2 regions of the Clostridium nitrophenolicum genome follow, and region 2 is predicted to be linked to the other one. Evidence: a T-box and tRNA genes for the amino acid it is inferred to sense, from the RefSeq annotation. Region 2 holds a T-box; the other holds one or more tRNA genes.
The links. The T-box of region 2 lies ahead of ACZ5N4_RS23610 (valine--tRNA ligase). A T-box ahead of a tRNA ligase gene usually reads a tRNA of that ligase, here a tRNA-Val.
Positions count from the first base shown of each region.

Region 1: it encodes a tRNA-Val, which carries the amino acid that the T-box ahead of ACZ5N4_RS23610 (valine--tRNA ligase) is inferred to sense. The anticodon was not compared.

Region 1 covers NZ_AP042469.1:5,567,982-5,577,492, reverse strand. Annotated here, with positions in the region: gene ACZ5N4_RS26510 (CoA-binding protein) at 1-238, shown strand, start outside; gene ACZ5N4_RS26505 (pyruvate, water dikinase regulatory protein) at 261-1,076, shown strand; tRNA gene ACZ5N4_RS26500 (tRNA-Glu) at 1,246-1,320, shown strand; tRNA gene ACZ5N4_RS26495 (tRNA-Val) at 1,332-1,407, shown strand; tRNA gene ACZ5N4_RS26490 (tRNA-Asp) at 1,416-1,492, shown strand; tRNA gene ACZ5N4_RS26485 (tRNA-Glu) at 1,560-1,634, shown strand; tRNA gene ACZ5N4_RS26480 (tRNA-Val) at 1,646-1,721, shown strand; tRNA gene ACZ5N4_RS26475 (tRNA-Asp) at 1,731-1,807, shown strand; tRNA gene ACZ5N4_RS26470 (tRNA-Thr) at 1,814-1,889, shown strand; tRNA gene ACZ5N4_RS26465 (tRNA-Glu) at 1,918-1,992, shown strand; tRNA gene ACZ5N4_RS26460 (tRNA-Val) at 2,004-2,079, shown strand; tRNA gene ACZ5N4_RS26455 (tRNA-Asp) at 2,089-2,165, shown strand; tRNA gene ACZ5N4_RS26450 (tRNA-Thr) at 2,176-2,251, shown strand; gene ACZ5N4_RS26445 (ATP-binding protein) at 2,351-3,334, opposite strand; gene ACZ5N4_RS26440 (DnaD domain protein) at 3,327-4,325, opposite strand; gene ACZ5N4_RS26435 (M23 family metallopeptidase) at 4,504-5,493, shown strand; gene ACZ5N4_RS26430 (NAD(P)H-dependent flavin oxidoreductase) at 5,743-6,825, shown strand; gene ACZ5N4_RS26425 (MarR family winged helix-turn-helix transcriptional regulator) at 6,902-7,378, shown strand; gene ACZ5N4_RS26420 (beta-ketoacyl-ACP synthase III) at 7,371-8,351, shown strand; gene ACZ5N4_RS26415 (acyl carrier protein) at 8,381-8,599, shown strand; gene fabK (enoyl-[acyl-carrier-protein] reductase FabK) at 8,651-9,511, shown strand, end outside.
Region 2 covers NZ_AP042469.1:4,982,910-4,992,420, forward strand. Annotated here, with positions in the region: gene ACZ5N4_RS23585 (YncE family protein) at 1-104, opposite strand, end outside; gene ACZ5N4_RS23590 (TIGR03905 family TSCPD domain-containing protein) at 352-603, shown strand; gene ACZ5N4_RS23595 (bifunctional folylpolyglutamate synthase/dihydrofolate synthase) at 677-2,017, opposite strand; gene ACZ5N4_RS23600 (hypothetical protein) at 2,234-2,869, opposite strand; gene ACZ5N4_RS23605 (hypothetical protein) at 2,941-3,123, opposite strand; gene ACZ5N4_RS23610 (valine--tRNA ligase) at 3,308-5,956, opposite strand; T-box leader at 6,138-6,354, opposite strand; gene ACZ5N4_RS23615 (tetratricopeptide repeat protein) at 6,480-7,052, opposite strand; gene ACZ5N4_RS23620 (HAMP domain-containing sensor histidine kinase) at 7,075-8,910, opposite strand; gene ACZ5N4_RS23625 (P-type ATPase actuator domain-containing protein) at 9,243-9,511, shown strand, end outside.

The DNA of each region.
Region 1 (9,511 bases), 590 kb from region 2:
AGATACTACTGGTAAAGTATATAAGACACTAGAAGAGGTGAATTATAAAATAGATGTTATAGATTTATGCATAAATCCTATACAAGGGTTAAAAGTAATGGAAAGTGCTGCTAAACTTGATATAAATAAAGTGCTAATACAACCTGGAGCAGAAAGTGAAGAAATATTGAGTTTATGTAGAAATAAGGGTATTATAGCTATAGAAGGATGTGCGCTTGTAGAACTTTCTAGGTTATAAGTTTTTAAGGGGGAGTCTATTAATGTTTACGATATATGCTGTATCAGATTCTATAGGAGAAACTGCTGAGCAAGTTGCAAGAGCAACTGCTTGTCAGTTCTATGATAATATAAAAGTTCAGAGAGTACCATACATAAAAAGCTTTGAAGATGTAAATGAATTTATAAACAAAATTGAAGACAGAGAAAATACTATGATTATATCAACAATAGTTTTAGTTGATGTTAGAGAGTTTTTAATCCAAAGATGTATAGAAACTGGTATACACATAATGAATGTACTAGGTCCTTGTATCAGCGTTGCTTCTAGAATTTTGAACAAGCTTCCTGATTATAAGCCAGGTGCAGTTTGGGAGATGGACTCAGAATATTATAAAAAAATAGAAGCTATGGAATTTGCTATTCAGTATGATGATAGCAAAGATCATTCAGGTATTAAAAATGCGGATGTAATTTTAGTAGGGCTTTCAAGAACGTCTAAAACACCACTTTGTATGTATTTAGCTAACAAAGGAATTAAGGCATTAAACATACCTATTATGCCAGAAGTACCAGTACCTAATGAACTGTTTGAAGTTGATAGAAAGAAAATAATAGGGTTAACAATAGACCCAATGCATCTTATTGAAATAAGGAGACATAGAATAGATAAGTTTTCTAAATTATCTACAGAGATACAATATGCAAATGCAGAAAGAGTTTTAGATGAGTTGGAATTTGCAGATAAGCTTATGAGAAAGCTTAATTGTAAAATTATAGATGTCACAAAAAGAGCTATAGAAGATACTGCATTAATAATAATGGAACATATAGATTATATGGGATTAAAGCAGTACTAAAATATAAAAAGATGATACAAAACTTTGTCTAAAGCCCTGATTTTGAAGGGCTTTAGACAAAAACCATAATATAGTATAAAAAAATATAAAAAAAATGTTGACACTTTGATAAATATCTTGTATTATAGTCTATGTCGGGTCGCTACAAGTGAACTGAAAAGATAAATATGGCCCCTTGGTCAAGCGGTCAAGACACCACCCTTTCACGGTGGTAACAGGGGTTCGATTCCCCTAGGGGTCACCATTATAATATATGGGCGCATAGCTCAGCTGGGAGAGCATCTGCCTTACAAGCAGAGGGTCACAGGTTCGAGCCCTGTTGTGCCCACCATATATTATGGCCCAGTGGCTCAGTTGGTTAGAGTGCCGGCCTGTCACGCCGGAGGTCGAGGGTTCGAGTCCCTTCTGGGTCGCCATAATTATTTATATTAAATAATTATGATGGTATTATAGGTCTAAATTTATAACATGAAAATCTAATATGGCCCTTTGGTCAAGCGGTCAAGACACCACCCTTTCACGGTGGTAACAGGGGTTCGATTCCCCTAAGGGTCACCATTATAATATATGGGCGCATAGCTCAGCTGGGAGAGCATCTGCCTTACAAGCAGAGGGTCACAGGTTCGAGCCCTGTTGTGCCCACCATATATTTATGGCCCAGTGGCTCAGTTGGTTAGAGTGCCGGCCTGTCACGCCGGAGGTCGAGGGTTCGAGTCCCTTCTGGGTCGCCATAATTTGCTGGCATAGCTCAGCAGGTAGAGCAACTGACTTGTAATCAGTAGGTCGCGAGTTCGATTCTTGCTGCCAGCACCATTTAATAAAATTATCTTTAAATTAGCATGGCCCCTTGGTCAAGCGGTCAAGACACCACCCTTTCACGGTGGTAACAGGGGTTCGATTCCCCTAGGGGTCACCATTTTAATATGTGGGCGCATAGCTCAGCTGGGAGAGCATCTGCCTTACAAGCAGAGGGTCACAGGTTCGAGCCCTGTTGTGCCCACCACATATATATGGCCCAGTGGCTCAGTTGGTTAGAGTGCCGGCCTGTCACGCCGGAGGTCGAGGGTTCGAGTCCCTTCTGGGTCGCCATATTTAATTTGCTGGTTTAGCTCAGCAGGTAGAGCAACTGACTTGTAATCAGTAGGTCGCGAGTTCGATTCTTGCAACCAGCACCAAAAACAAGCTGCATATTTTATATGCAGCTTGTTTTTTTATGTAAGTACTTAAATTTACACAACGATAGGCACTATAATTTAATAGTGCCTATCGTTATTTTAAAATCTTTTACCTTTTATATTTTGACCTATTCTTATATCCTCTCCGAAAAACTTACATAAAGTAAAGTCGCCAAGTAATCTTGAAGAGATTCTTTCTGAATATATTTTTAGAAGTTCTTCCAAATCATGATTTGTAGATATTAGCATTTTTTTTCTATTTAATAGCTTTCTGTTTAACAGATTAAATAGCTCCGTTTTAGAAAAATCAGTTATCTGTTCAGAACCTAAGTCATCTAATATGAGGAGATCACAATTTATAAGTAAATCCTCTAAATTTTCATCATTATTAAATCTTATATGTTTTAAATTCTGAATTAGGGACTCCGAGGTTCTATAGACTACCAGGTAACCTCTATCTAAGAGCTCTTTAGCAATACAATCTGATAAAAAGGTTTTTCCGGTACCAGGAGTTCCATAAAACAATAGATTTTCAGGAGATAAAGAAAAATTCTCAATGAAATTCCATGACTTAGATACAATCTCTTCAATATTCTTTCTTGGACTAATTGGTTCATTTATGTTCCTTCTAGAAGGATAAAGTTCAATATTAAAATTTTCGAAGTTATTCTTTGTGAGTATAGTTTTCAAATCGGAATTCTCATAATATAACTCTACGAGTTTTTGTTTATAACAATTACATTTTTTTGTTCCAACAAAACCTGTATCTTTACATTTAATACACCTATATTGAGGTTCCAGGTAGTCTAAGGGATAATTGTTTCTAACTAGTAATTCAGACTTTTTTATTCTAAGATCAGTTATTTTTTCTTTTAATTCATTAAGATATTCATCTTTGTTTTCTGAATTATTAAGTATACTTATTGATAATTTAACGCAAAGTTTACCGATTTCACGTTCTATATTTAAAACATCTGGCACTTTTTTTTCAATTTCTTTTCGTCTATCTTTAATCGCTTTTTCTTCAGCAGTTCTTATGTTTTCGTATATCTTCATTATATTGGAGTGATATCCTTTAATCATCTTTGTTATCCCATCCTAATAATTTTTTTTCTAAATCTTTAAAATTGTAACTACGCTGTTTAAAGTTATTAAATGTGCTGTTTGTAGCTTTATTCACATTATTATTTTTATTAAAGTTATTTGGGTAATAAGTTTTTTTAGTATCTTTTGAATCTATGTCTTCCACAGTTTTAAGTCCTTCTTTGTTCCAACTGCCCAAAATTCCATCAATATACTTAAAATCAGCCTTATTAATTCGCTGAAAGCATACATCACAGGCTTTGTATATTACATCTAGTGGGAAATTATATGTATTTATCCACTTATGCATCATATCTTCTTGTGGCTTCATTATTTCCGCATCTTTTATACCTAAGTAACCTAATATCTTTCTTATCTTAATCCACTTATCTTCATGCTTTTTTATAAAGCTTTGAGCATCGTCTATGTTTTTAATTTTTGCATCAAACCATGCAATTGCTATCTTTTCTATATATCTACAATCTGTTTTTCCTTTTGAAGCACAATATTGAATTAGAAGAAGTATGATTTCATGGCCAAAGTTAAAATCTTTTAGCCAGCTTATGTACATAGTCATTTCTTTTGATGAAAGGGGTCTCCCTAAAAGTCTCTCTATATCTTGAAGCATATCCTTTGTAGAATTCTTATCTAATTCTTCAAGTAAGTTTATATCTTCTTGATTTTCATTAGTTGAATTTGTTAAATCTAAAAATTCAATACTGTAATTTCCCATGTTATCTATAGGAATTATTTTAACCACATTTTCATCACTCCAGTAATTCCATGCATTTAAAAGATCAGTTTCTAGAAGATGAAGGGCACTAGCCATTATCTGAGAACTTACTCCAAGTTCACCAGAAACACAATATTTTAGCCCTAGAAGATATACTTTAACGAACTCTCCTCGGGCCTTTGGCATAAATTTATCTATAAAAATGTTACTCACCGGAGTATAGTTTGAATTACCACTTTTGAATACGAAAGTGCTCATAATTTCATGACCTACCTTTATCTATGTTTAGTGTTAAAAATAGTTTCTAATAAATCATTATAACAAAATAGAAGTAGTATAACAATTAAAAAAAATTACAAAACATGTAATAATTTCTTAAAAATAAGGCAAAATAAAGAAGTGAGAGCAAAAATATCATAATGAAAGGATGATCAGTTTGTCACTTAGTAATAGGGCTAAGGCAATATTAGCTAGTTTGTCTATAGTAATTACTACTATGGTATCTGGCCAATACATATACTACAATAAATTTAATGCTTATCAAGTATATATGAATGGTAAGCCGTTAGCCTATGTAAAAAACAAAGAAGATTTTTATAATGTCGAGAAAAATATAGAAAAAGATTTAGAAAAGAGGTTCGGAAAAGTTACATTAAAGGATGATATAACTTTTAAAGAGGTTTCAATTAAAAATGAAAATATAGCAGATAGCAGCGCAATTAAAAACTCAATTGTAAAAAATAGTAGAACGAGTATACCAACGGTTTTAATGAAATCAGATGGCAGAGAAGTTGGAGTGCTTGCTAATGAAAGTGAAATGATTAAAGTGTTGGATATAATTAAAAATGAGTATAAAGAAAAAGATAAAGATGGAACATTTAAGTTAAACAATCGTATAACCTATGTAAAACAAGATACTAACATTAAAGATATAAGTACAATAGAAGAAACAATAAAAATAGCAAAAGAAAACCCTAGTAATCCTCTCATATGTTTTTCAAAAGAAAAAGAAGTTAATGGAGTAAAAAATGTAAGCCTCTCAAGGGCATCAAGTGTAACTAGCTTTGTAAGTTTCCCATCCAAAGGAACTATAACATCACCTTTTGGGATGAGATGGGGGAAAATGCACAATGGCATAGATATAGGGGCACCTATGGGAGATCCCATTCATGCTGCTATGGATGGAAAAGTAGCTTATGCAAAATGGGAAGATGGATATGGAAAGGTTATTAAGATAGATCATGGAGTAGGAGTACAAACAGTGTATGGACACTGCAGCAATATAGATGTAAATGAAGGTCAGCAAGTTAAAAAAGGCGAAAATATCGGAAAAGTAGGAAGTACAGGTAATAGCACTGGACCTCATGTACATTTTGAGGTTAGAGTTGATGGGGCACCTCAAGACCCTATAAAGTATTTAAAATAATATAAAGTATTAAAAATTAAATAATTGACAGGAATAGCTTACACTTATTTGTGAAAATTCAAAGCAAATAAATGTAAGCTATATAAATAATCCTGCAAAATTCAATTGTTTAAGAACAATTTAGGATAGAGGAATAGCAATGTTTTATTTACTTTTTATGGAAAAAACATTGACATATACTCTTTTTTAATATATACTTTGACTATCAAAATATTTGATGATAAAAATAACTTTAAAGGGGACGATCAAATGAAATTACCTCCATTAATTATAGGAGACTTAAAAGCGGAGGTACCTATTATCCAAGGTGGTATGGGTGTAGGGGTATCCGGTTATAGGCTCTCATCAGCGGTAGCAAATGAAGGAGGTATTGGTATAATATCTGGAGTTCAAATAGGATATAGAGAACCAGATTTTGAAACTAATACTAAAGAAGCTAATGTTAGAGCACTAAAAAATGAGGTCAGAAGGGCAAAAGAGTTAAGTCCTAAAGGAATAGTAGGAGTTAACCTTATGGTGGCTATTAATAACTATGATGAAATGGTAAAGGCTTGCGTAGAGGAACAAGTAGATATAATAATTTCTGGCGCAGGACTTCCTTTGACATTACCTAAATTAGTTGAGGGAAGTAATGTTAAGATAGCACCGATTGCATCTTCAGGAAAATCAGCTTCAGTTATTACAAAGCATTGGATTAAAAAATATAATAAAATTCCTGATATGGTTGTAGTTGAAGGACCGGAGGCAGGCGGACACTTAGGATTTCATGCTGATGATGTTAGAGAAGGAAAATTAACTTTAGAGGAAATTGTAGTTGAAGTAATTGAGGCTTTAAAACCTTTTGAAGAAGAATATGGATCAAAGATCCCTGTAGTGGCTGCAGGTGGTATTTACACTGGAGAAGATATTGCTAAATTTATAAAATTAGGTGCTTCAGGTGTTCAAATGGCAACAAGATTTGTAGCAACTGAAGAATGTGATGCTCATTTAGAATATAAAAAAGCATATGTAAATTCAAGCAAGGAAGATATTAAAATCATACAAAGTCCTGTAGGCCTTCCTGGAAGAGCCATTAAAAATGAATTCATCAATCAAGTAGAAATAGAAAGAATTAGCCCTAAGAAATGCTATAATTGTTTGAAAAAGTGTAATCCAAAAGATACACCTTATTGTATTTCAAAAGCTTTAATACAAGCAGTTAAAGGCAATATTGAAGACGGTCTTATTTTTGCTGGAAGCAGCGCGTATAGAATAGATAGGATTGTTACTGTAAAAGACTTAATAAATGAACTTGTTGGTGATGCTGAAAAAAGTTTAGTTGATTGTAAATAATAGTACTGCTACTTGCATAGTAGCAGGTTTATTTTCATGTGTCTTATTTAATTTAAATTTTAGAAGTGGTGATTATGTGACTAAGTGTATTAGCGTTTTAAATGAGCTTTTAGTAGGCATTTTTAATGATATACTAGAAATTGAACAAAACGCTCTTCAATCTGGTTCTTTTAGGGATTTATCCGTTACAGAAATACATACTATTGAAGCAATAGGAATGTATAAGCCAAGAACTATGACAGAAGTTGCATGTCAGCTGCATATTACTTTAGGAACGCTGACTACAGCGATAGGTCATCTAGTCAGAAAAGGCTATGTAGAAAGAAAAAGAAGTGAAGAAGATAGAAGAATAGTATATATTGAACTGACAAAACTAGGAAAGCTTGCTTATAGAGTTCATCGAAAGTTTCATTCTGATATGGTCAAGGGAAGCATTGAAGGACTTACAAAAGAGGAAGAGGAAACTTTGGTGAAAGCCCTAGATAAAATTAATAAATTTTTTATATCCAAATATAACTTAAATACTAACTTAAAGGAGAAAGGCAATGAATAAAGTACAGGTAATAGGTACAGGTAGTTATGTACCAGAAAGAATTGTTACTAATGAAGACTTATCCTGTATTATGGATACCAGTGATGAATGGATAAGTAGTAGAACTGGTATAAAAGAAAGAAGAATATCTGAAGGCGAAGATACATCTGATATGGCTACAAAAGCAGCACTAAAGGCTATTGAAATGGCTAATATTAAACCTGAAGATATTGATTTACTAATTGTAGCTACAATTACACCAGATAGCTTTACTCCTTCAGTAGCTTGTATGGTACAAGGTAATATAAATGCTGTAAATGCTACATGTTTTGATTTATCAGCTGCTTGTTCAGGATTTATTTATGGAATAACTGTAGCTACTCAATTTATAACTACTGGAGCTGCTAGAACTATATTGGTAGTAGGAGCTGAGACAATGTCAAAAGCCCTTAACTGGGAGGATAGAAATACATGTGTTCTATTTGGTGATGGTGCAGGAGCAGCTGTACTCAGAGCTTCTGATAAGGGTGGAGTATTGGCTGTATATACTGGTTCAGAAGGAAGTAAAGGAAATGCACTAACTTGTGGAGCTATGCCAGTTATCAATCCATACGTACGAGAGGAAACTGCTTATATCCCTGAAAATTATAAAATACAGATGGATGGAAGAGAAGTATTTAAATTTGCAGTTAGAACTATGACTAAGGGAGTGGAAAAACTTTTAGAAGATGCAAAGTGTTCAATTGAAGATATAAAATATATAATTCCTCATCAAGCAAATTATAGAATAATCGAATCTGCAGTTAAAAAATTAGGTATAAGTGAAGAAAAATTTTATATTAATTTAGACAGATATGGCAATACATCTGGAGCCAGTATAGCTATTGCGTTAGATGAAATGGTACAAAAAAATATGTTAAAAACAGGAGATAAGATTTTGCTTATAGGCTTTGGAGCAGGTCTTACCTACGGTGGATTAATAATAGAATGGTAGGAAAATTCATTTAAACTATGGAGGACAAAATGGTATTTGAGAAAATAAAAAGAATAATGGCAGAACAACTAGGATTAAGTGAAGAGGATATAACAATAGACACTTCATTTAAAGAACTAGGTATAGATTCGTTAGACCTATTTCAAATAATAATTGAAATAGAAGAAGAATTTGGAGTTCAAATAGAAGATGCAGAGTCAATTAAAACTGTAGAGGAAGCAGTAAACTTTGTTGAGAAAAAAATATAAAAGTAGACTAATGTGAAATAATAAATTTATATATGATCAGGAGGAAAAAATATGATCAATTCCGCATTTGCCCAAATGGTTGGTATAAAGTACCCTATTATCCAAGGAGGTATGGCTTGGATTGCAGATAGTTCTTTAGCTGCAGCAGTATCTAATGCAGGAGGTATCGGTATTATAACCGGAAATGCTCCGTTAGAATGGGTAAGAGATGAAATAAGAAAGGCTAAGCAAATGACAGATAAGCCTTTTGGAGTAAATATAATGCTTTTAGGTGAGACTGCAGAGGCCGTAGCTAAAATGGTTTGTGAAGAAGGAGTTAAAGTAGTTACAACTGGAGCAGGCAACCCAGGTAAATATATTGATATGTGGAAACAGCACGGTATAAAGGTTATTCCTGTAGTGGCATCAGTGGCACTAGCAAAGAGAATGGAAAGAGCTGGTGTAGATGCAGTTATTGCTGAAGGCTGCGAGTCAGGAGGACACGTTGGCGAACTTACAACTATGGCATTAGTTCCACAGGTAGTAGATGCTGTAAATATTCCTGTAATAGCTGCAGGAGGAATAGGTGACGGAAGAGGAGCGGCTGCAGCTTTTATGCTTGGAGCAGCAGGAATACAAGTTGGCACAAGATTTTTAGTTGCACATGAATGTACTGTTCATCAAAACTACAAGAATAAGGTACTAGGCGCAAAAGATATTGATACACAGGTTACAGGTAGACCTACAGGTCACCCAGTGCGTGTTTTAAGAAATAAATTAACTAGACAGTTTCAAATACTTGAAAAAGAGGGAGCTGGATTAGAAAAGTTTGAGGAACTTGGTAGAGGAGCTCTTTCCAAAGCTGTACGCGAAGGTGATATTGACAATGGGTCTGTAATGGCTGGACAGATAGCAGGACTTATTTGTAAAGAG
Region 2 (9,511 bases):
ATATTATTTGACTTTAATATAATTCTACTTTCTTCTTCAAAATTATTTATATTAACTTTAGAAATAAAATCCGAAGAAGTATTACATACATATAAACGCCTCAATTCTATCCCCCCCTTACAAATATAATATGAATATTCCTCAAAATAGGTAATAATAAATTTAGAAATTTTATTAGGCATCTGAAAGAAAATAACAAGTCAAAAATGCAACGGATATTTTGAAGATGCCTTATCTAAACTTTAAGAATATTTTTTAAATAACACTATGTGTTGAGTAATATATATATTTTGTTATATAATGTTTTTGTTAATCATAAATTTACTAATAATACTCAAGGCAGGTGATATTATGTATAGCTATAAAACTAATGGAGTTTGTTCTAAAGAAATAAATTTTGATATAGTAGATAACAAAATTACTAATGTTTCTTTTGTTGGAGGATGCAATGGTAACCTTCAAGGATTATCTAGTCTCTTAGAGGGGTTAGAGGTTGAGGACGCTATTAAAAAATTAGAAGGTATATCCTGTGGCGGCAAGAACACATCTTGTCCTGATCAGTTTGTAAAAGCTCTTCAAGAAATGGTTATAAAAAATAATTAAACTTATAATATCAAAGCATTAAAAAGTGCCTTAACTATGTAAAATAATTAAGGCACTTTTTTATATTTTATTATTAAAATAATTTCAGTATTTTTCTCATATCACCTATCATATATAACGAACCAGAAATTAACAATAGATCATCTTCATTACAATATGAAAGAGCTAACTCATATGCATCTTTATAATTCTCTACCGCTTCGCATTTTGTGTTATATTTTTGTATCACATTTTTAAGTTCTTCTGCACTCTCAGCTCTATAGCTGTTAGGTGTTACTGCTATAACTCTGTCCGCTAGGGGAACAATGGTATTTACCATACTATCTACTTCTTTATCTGCTAATATTCCTAATATTAACGTCATCTTATTATATTTAAAATATAATTCAATATTTTCCTTGAGCTTTGAAATACCATCTATATTATGTGCTCCATCTATTACAACTAAAGGCTTGTTCCTAATAACTTCAAGTCTTCCTATCCATTTCACAGTCTTTAATCCATTAATAATGCTATCAACACTTATCTTTATCCCTTGCTTTATAAGCTCTTCTATAACAAAAACTGCTGTAGCACAATTTAATAATTGATGTTTACCTAGCAAGGCTAATTCTATATAATATGTACTCTCATTGGTCTGTAATTTAATGTTTTGACTATAATTCATGCTCTGATTATCTATTTTAATATTGTTATCGTCTAAATACTCTACACAGTTATTCGGAACCTTTATTAATTTACAGCCTCTCTCAAAGCATACCTTTTCTATAACTTCTTCCGCTTCCTTTTGTTGAGGATACATTATTACAGGTACACCATTTTTTATTATTCCGGCTTTTTCATAAGCAATCTCCTCTAATGTATTACCTAATATTTGCATATGATCATAGCTTATAGATGCCATGACACTTGCTAGCACTCCTCCACCTTCAACAATAGAAAATGGTTCAATTACATTTGTAGAGTCTAACCTTCCCCCTAATCCTACTTCAACTACTGCAAAATCTACGTTTTTCTTCGAGAAATAATAAAACATTGTACAAGTTATAATCTCAAATTCAGTTGGATGTTCATATCCTAATTCTATAACTTTATTTACTGAATTTGATACTTCTGTAACAGTTTCACTTAACTCTTCTTTGGAAATGTTTTCTCCATTTATTTGAATTCTTTCTTCAAAAACCTCAAGGTAAGGTGAAGTATACATGCCAACTTTATATCCAGCATCTACAAGTATTCGAGTAATCATAGCAGTAGTAGATCCTTTTCCATTAGTGCCAGCTAAATGTATACATTTTAACTTTTTATGAGGATTCCCCAGCAATTCTAGTATCTTTTCCGTTCTATCCAATCCAAAGTTAGTTCCGAATTTGGCCGTATTGGTTATATAACTCATAGTTTCTTGATAATTCATAATGTCACACCCCAATATTTTAAAATTTACCCAATGGCTAATTGATTCTGATTTAAACTCTATCTTATTTTATCAAGAATTTAACATTCAATCAATTTTATTATAAAACTATATATTCTTATAAGTTATTATTAGATTAACAATTTTGGCATAGCTAACCCAACAAAACAAAAAACTGCTATAATATTTCTACTACAACAGTCTCCTATGACGCTCTTATTTTACAGATTCTATAATACTATTTATTTTTTGAATTTCATATTCTATCATATGCTTTTGCTCGCTTTGAAGGCTTTCTTTCTTGCTTATATTTTGCTTTAGCTCTTCTATTTCTTTCAGTAATTCTTTAATTCTATCTTGATATTGGTTTACTACTTCATCTGTATTCTTAGAGAATTCTTTAAGGTAATCTCTAAGTACAACTGCCCTATCTTTACCATCTTTTAGTAAAGTATTAATATTCATGCCTGATGCATTTATTATATTAACAACTGATTGTTTTTTGATTTCAGTTGGAAGGTTCCCTGGTAAAGCATTAAAAAAGTTATCTATTATGTATACCTTTTTTGTATTCTCATTTTCCAAATTAAACATGCTATATATTTCTTCTATACTTAAGACCGTATCTATACTCATATTACTAGCTTCCTGACATATATTATTTTCTTCATCCTCTTGATTTGCTGTTATAATCTCATCATCTTTTGAAGAGTCACTTTCGATATTATTATCTTCCGGTTTATCACTTTCGCTGAGTACTTTATCTTCACATTGCTCCTCATTTTCTAGTTTTGCGTCTTCTATTTTTTCTACTAACTTAAATTTTTCAAATATAGATTTCTTTGCTGCCATCTGCTTATCCCCCTATTTATTACTATAAAGTTCAATGTTATAATAAATCTTTTGGTTAGCTTTTATCTATCTTAAACTAAAACTCCTGAAACAAATCCTAATACAACACATAACGTACCTTCCACAGTATATCTGCATCTGTCGGTTAATCTAAATCTATTTTTAGCAAGCTTTTTATCAAGGATAAAAAAAATAGTCTTACAAAACAAAAGAGTAAATAGAAATATCATAGAAGCTTTAATGTACTTATCCACAATATACCAACCTTCCATTCACTTTATCAAAAGTATCGTATCTACAATTTCGACTCATATATAATATACGTAAGTTTTAAAATATACTTTAACATATTTTTAAATACACTTAAATTTTTTTTAATATTTTTAATACGCAAAAATATCCCCCTTAATTATTACGGGGGATATTAGACTTAGCCTATTATTTTAAACTTTTCAATCTTGAAATTACTGCTGCAAGCATTTCTTTATATTTGTCGCCTTTAGCTTTTTCTTCATCAACTACTGCTTGAGGCGCTTTTGATACGAATTTTTCGTTAGCAAGCTTTTTCTCTACTCTATCTATTTCTTTTTCTAATTTTTCTTTCTCTTTATTTAATCTTTCAAGCTCTTTTTCAAGATCTACTAGATCAAGTAAAGGCATAAACATTTCTGCTCCTCTTGTAACTACTGAAACTACATTTTCTGGAGCTTCTTCTTTAGTATTTAAGAATTGTACCTCACTAGCTGAAGCAAGCTTTTGGAAGTAAGTTTCCCCACTCTTAAATGCTTCTAATGCATCACTTTCTGTTACATAAGCCATTACTTTAGCTTTTCTTGAAGGTGGTACATTCATCTCAGTTCTTACATTTCTTAATGATTTAATAGCTTCTATTATATATTCCATATCTTTTTCAGCTTTTTCATCATTAAGTGTTTCATCATATTCTGGCCATTTTGATATAACTATTGATTCAAACTCAGTATAAAGGTGAGTATATATTTCTTCTGTTATGAATGGCATTATTGGGTGTAATAATTGTAAGCTTGTTGATAAAACTTTGTTCAATACATTAAATGCAACACCCTTAGCTTCTTCATCTTCACCATACATTACTGGTTTTACAAGCTCTATATACCAGTCACAGAATTCGCCCCATATAAAGTCATAAACTTTTTGTGATGCTATTCCTAACTCAAATTTTTCTATATTATCAGTTACTTCTTTTACTAAAGTGTTCATTCTTGATAGTATCCACTTATCAGCAGCACTGTAGTTTTTGCAATCCTTATATTTGTTCATAGCTTCCTCATCTATATTCATAAGAACGAATCTTGAAGCATTCCAAATCTTATTTGCAAAGTTTCTAGCAGCTTCTACTCTTTCAGGATAGTATCTTATATCATTTCCTGGAGCATTTCCTGTTATAAGTGTAAATCTTAAGGCATCTGCACCATATTGTTCTATTACCTCAAGTGGATCTACTCCATTTCCTAAGGATTTAGACATTTTCTTTCCATTTGCATCTCTTACTATACCATGGATTAATACATTTTCAAATGGAATATCATCCATACAATATAATCCTGAGAATACCATTCTAGCTACCCAGAAGAATATTATATCGTATCCTGTAACTAATGTACTATTTGGATAGAAATACTTTAAGTCTGGTGTTTTATCTGGCCAGCCCATTGTTGAGAAAGGCCATAATGCTGAACTGAACCAAGTATCTAATACGTCATTGTCTTGTTGTAATTTTTCTGAATTACACTTATTACATTTTGTTGGTTCATCTACAGATGCAATAACCTCACCACAGTCTTGGCAGTACCATACTGGAATTCTGTGTCCCCACCATAACTGTCTTGAAATACACCAATCTTGAATGTTTTCCATCCAGTTAAAATAAGTTTTTTCAAATCTTTCTGGTACAAACTTAATCTTCTTAGTTTTTACAACATCTATAGCTGGTTTTGCTAAAGATTCCATCTTTACAAACCATTGCTTTGAAACCATAGGTTCTATAACCGTATTACATCTATCATGAGTTCCTACATTGTGATTGTGTTCTTTTATATTTACTAAGAAGCCTTCATTTTTTAAATCTTCAACTATAAGTTTTCTAGCTTCATATCTATCTAATCCATCATATCTACTTCCTGGGAAATTTATTCTTCCGTCTAGGTGCATAACAATTATTTCTGGTAGGTTATGTCTCTTTCCTACTTGATAATCATTTGGATCGTGAGCTGGAGTTATTTTAACTGCTCCTGTACCAAACTCTAAATCAACATAATCATCTGCTACTATAGGAATTTCTCTATTAACTAGTGGAAGCATTAAAGTCTTTCCTATTAGGTGAGCATATCTTTCATCATTAGGGTTAACTGCAACAGCAGTATCTCCAAGCATTGTCTCTGGTCTTGTAGTAGCTATTTCTAAATATTCATCGCTGCCTACAACTGGGTATTTAATATGCCAGAAATGTCCGTCCTGTTCGCTGTATTCTATTTCAGCATCGGATATCGCAGTTTGACATTTTGGGCACCAATTTGTTATTCTATTTCCTTGATAAATTAAACCTTCATTGTATAACTTAACAAAGAAATTTCTAACAGCTTTGTTTGCTTTCTCTTCCATAGTAAAACATTCTCGTGTGGAGTCTACTGAACAACCTAACTGTTTTACCTGATCCATTATTCTGCCTCTATACTCATTAGCCCATTCCCAAACCTTGCCTAGGAATGCTTCTCTACCCATTTCCTTCTTTTTAAGGCCTTGTTTTAAAAGTTCATTTTCAACCTTAACTTCTGTAGCTATACTTGCATGGTCTTGTCCTGGTAACCATAAAGTACTGTAACCTTGCATTCTTTTAGTTCTTATGATTATATCTTGGATAGTATCGTCTAGCGCATGACCTAAGTGAAGCTTTCCTGTAATGTTTGGTGGAGGTAATACTATTGTATATGGAGCTTTATTTTCATCCACCTCTGGAGTAAAATAGCCTTTCTCCTCCCAATTTTTATAGATTCTGCCTTCAAATTCTTTTGGACTATAAGTTGTTGCCATTTCTCTTTTTTCTGACATTCTAATTCCTCCTTTTAGTCGGAACACTGAGCAATTAAAGATTGCTCTCTCCCGCTTGCTAATTGCTCGTTAAAGCCCATTTAGGGCTTTAACCTCCTTAAGTTATTAAATATTCTTATACCTTGCCATTGGATATTCATCAGTATACTGATCTTAGAAAATAAAAAAAGCCTTCATCCCATAAAAGGACGAAGACCCGCGTTACCACCTTTTTTCCTGCAAAATTACAGGCTCTTAATACAAATAACGGTTAAGAAAACCGTCTTTACCTACTATAAATTCAGCAAAGAAGCTCCGAAGCTACATTCAAAGTAATCCGCATAGAAAGCCTTTCAGCTAGTAAGCTTTCCTCTCTTAATACTTTTCTTACCTTTACTCCTCTTCATCATAGCTAATTAAATCCCTATATTTAACTTTTAAATATTATTATATCCTTATTTATTCTACTGTCAAGTATATTTATATAAATTTATAATATTTTCTCCACAAAAATGTGAAATATTCTTTATTCTTCTCTATTGCACTATATACTAAATCGCTCTGACGTTTCATAAAACTTTTTTGCTTGCTTTAGATTTCCATCTTTCTCATAAATCGTTCCAATTATATAATATATCTCCGAACATAATGGATCTATAGATAAAGCTTTTTTCAAAATATCATAAGCCTCTTCATTTCTTCCTAGTTCGATCAATTCTCTACTGTTCTTTAAGTAATCATCTAAAGCTTTAGTATTATCATCATTAAAAATTTCATTTAATACTGATTTAATCTTTTCTGCAGTAAAAGGTTTTTGCAAATATACAACAGCACCAAGTTTTGTGCACTCCACTGCATTTTTGATTGTAGCAAATGCAGTCATAATTACTACAGGAATATTAATACCTATTTCCCTCATTTTCTTCAAAACTGTAGTTCCACTTATTTCTGGCATTTTTATATCTAAAAAAGCCAAATCAAACTTTTCGATATTTAATAGTTCAATTGCCTCTTGCCCATTTTTAGCTGTGATAACTTCATAATCATTTATTTCAAGACATGTAGTTAGTAACGTTCTTATGTTCTTTGTATCATCAACCACTAATACTTTTTTCATTCAAATTCCCCTCCATATCTAACTAATTTGCCACAGGAATAGTAAAGGTAAAAGTGCTTCCTACATCTAATTTACTTTCACACCAAATTTGCCCGCCGTGAGCTTCTACAATCTCTTTAGCAATAGCTAAACCTAACCCACTACCTCTCATTTCTAAATCGCTGCCTTTTACTTGAACAAACTTATTAAATATTCTCTTCTGGTATTCAGCAGGTATTCCTACTCCTGTATCAATAACTGATACAAATATTTTATTACCTTCAGCAAATGCCTTTACTAAAATTTCATCTCCTGCATTTACGTATTTTAATGCATTTGACACCAGATTATTTAACACCCAGGATATTTTATCTGGGTCTACTAGTATTTTAGGAAGCTTTTCGCTTGCTTCATAATATAAATTTACTTCCTTATCTGCAGCTTGGTCATTAAATCTTTTAATACAATTTTCTATTATTCCAATTATAGAACATGACCCTATATTAAATAACGCCTTATCTGACTCAATTTTAGAAAGCTGAAGCAGTTCGTTTACAAGGCTAGAAAGCCTTTCCCCATCTTCTCTTATTGTTTTTATAATGCTTTCCTGTTTTTCACTCAAACATCCTATTTTCTTATCTGTAACCAAGCTTAATCCCATCATTATTGAAGTTAAAGGTGTTTTTAATTCATGAGATATAGTAGCCATAAAGTCTGATTTTATTTTCTCAAGTTGTTTTAGCTTAGTAACATTCTGGAATAATACAACTATTCCATATATATTTAAATTCCTATCTTCTATAGCCGTAACAATAATATTAAAGTAATAATCTTGTTCCTTTATCTTTAAATTCATTATTTTTTCTGCCCTTTTTTTATGTTCTTCTCCATAAACACTGGATATATATTCGTATAATTCTCTATTATTTATACTTTCCAAAAAGTGTTTGTTTAAAGCATCAAGTTCTTTTATACCAAAGATGTCTTCACAAGCATCATTTAGTAAAATAACCTTACAATCTGTATCTAAAACAATTAAAGGGTCAGAAATACTTTTTACAATAGCAAGTGACTTATTCTTTTCTTCTAATAATTTGCCTTTACTACTATATTCAAACTGTTGAAGTCTTTTGGTCATGTTATTAAATTCATGCGCTAGAAGACCTATTTCATCAGTTGAAACTACAGGTATCTCCTGATGCAGATATCCTTCCTTAACGGATCTTATGCATTCCGTAAGAATGTATACTGGCTTTAAAAATCTATTAATGAAGAATGTTGAAATAAAGAACCCTCCTACTACAGCCACTGTAGACAATCCCAAGATTATATACATTGTTACTATTGTGTCATTAGTTACATTATTTTTTCCATTAAACATCGCTTTTTCATTTAAAGAGGATAAACCTTTTAATTCATTTTTTAAGTCATTATATTGAACATTAACTTTATTGTTGTAAAAATCAAGAGCTTCATATGTTCCCTGTTTACTTTTAATTTCCTGTACATTTTGAAACAACGTCATATATTTAATATATTCATTATTAATTTTAGCTACGTAGTCTCTCTCCCCTATTTCAGTTATATTATTAGCTTCTATGTTATACCATCTATAAAACTCATCACTATTCTTATAAAATAAATTAGTTCCTATTTGTTCATTATTATTGATATAACTTAAAATAGCTGTATTTTGTTCATCAATAGCTTCAATCATTTTATCAACTGCATTTATGCTCTTATAATTATTAACCATTAATCCATCTATTGACTTACTTAATATATGAAAACTAATTACTGAAGTAAATCCTACCACAGCAATCATTAATACAAGACAAGTATATACTACTGAAATTTTACCTTTAAGTGTTCTTATCATATTCCCCTCCGTTACGATATTCTACATTTATTCCTCAGTATAAGATTATCGATAACTAACGTCAATTAGTTAAGCTAACATTAAAACGAGAAAACATCAAATATGCCTGCAAATCAATAAATTAATTAAGCTAGATCCTATTTAATAGCAAGGAAAATCTAAAAATGGACGATTTTCAAGACTTCAGCAAAAGAACTATAGGTAATATAATTAACTAATAATAAAACTATATGTTATAATTCCAGCTGTACTTATTATATATATTTAGACTATAGCAATAACATTAAATTTTATAATAATCATACAATAATTGTTAATTATAGAGGTGGAATATGTATAAAATTATAAAAAATAGTTTTGTCAAAAACTTATTAGTAAGCTTTTGCAAAAATAATTTAGAAAAAAAAGAAAAAATACAATCTCATGATCTTAACAAAGGCTTAGATACCAATATTGCAAAGCTTTTAGATAAAAACGGAAACATAAAAATAGTAAGTGCATGTTATCTAAAAAAAGGAGATATAGTTGTTGTGGAGGTTGGTGATATTATTCCAAGTGACGGCGAAATAATTGAAGGACTAGCTTTAGTAGACGAGTCTGC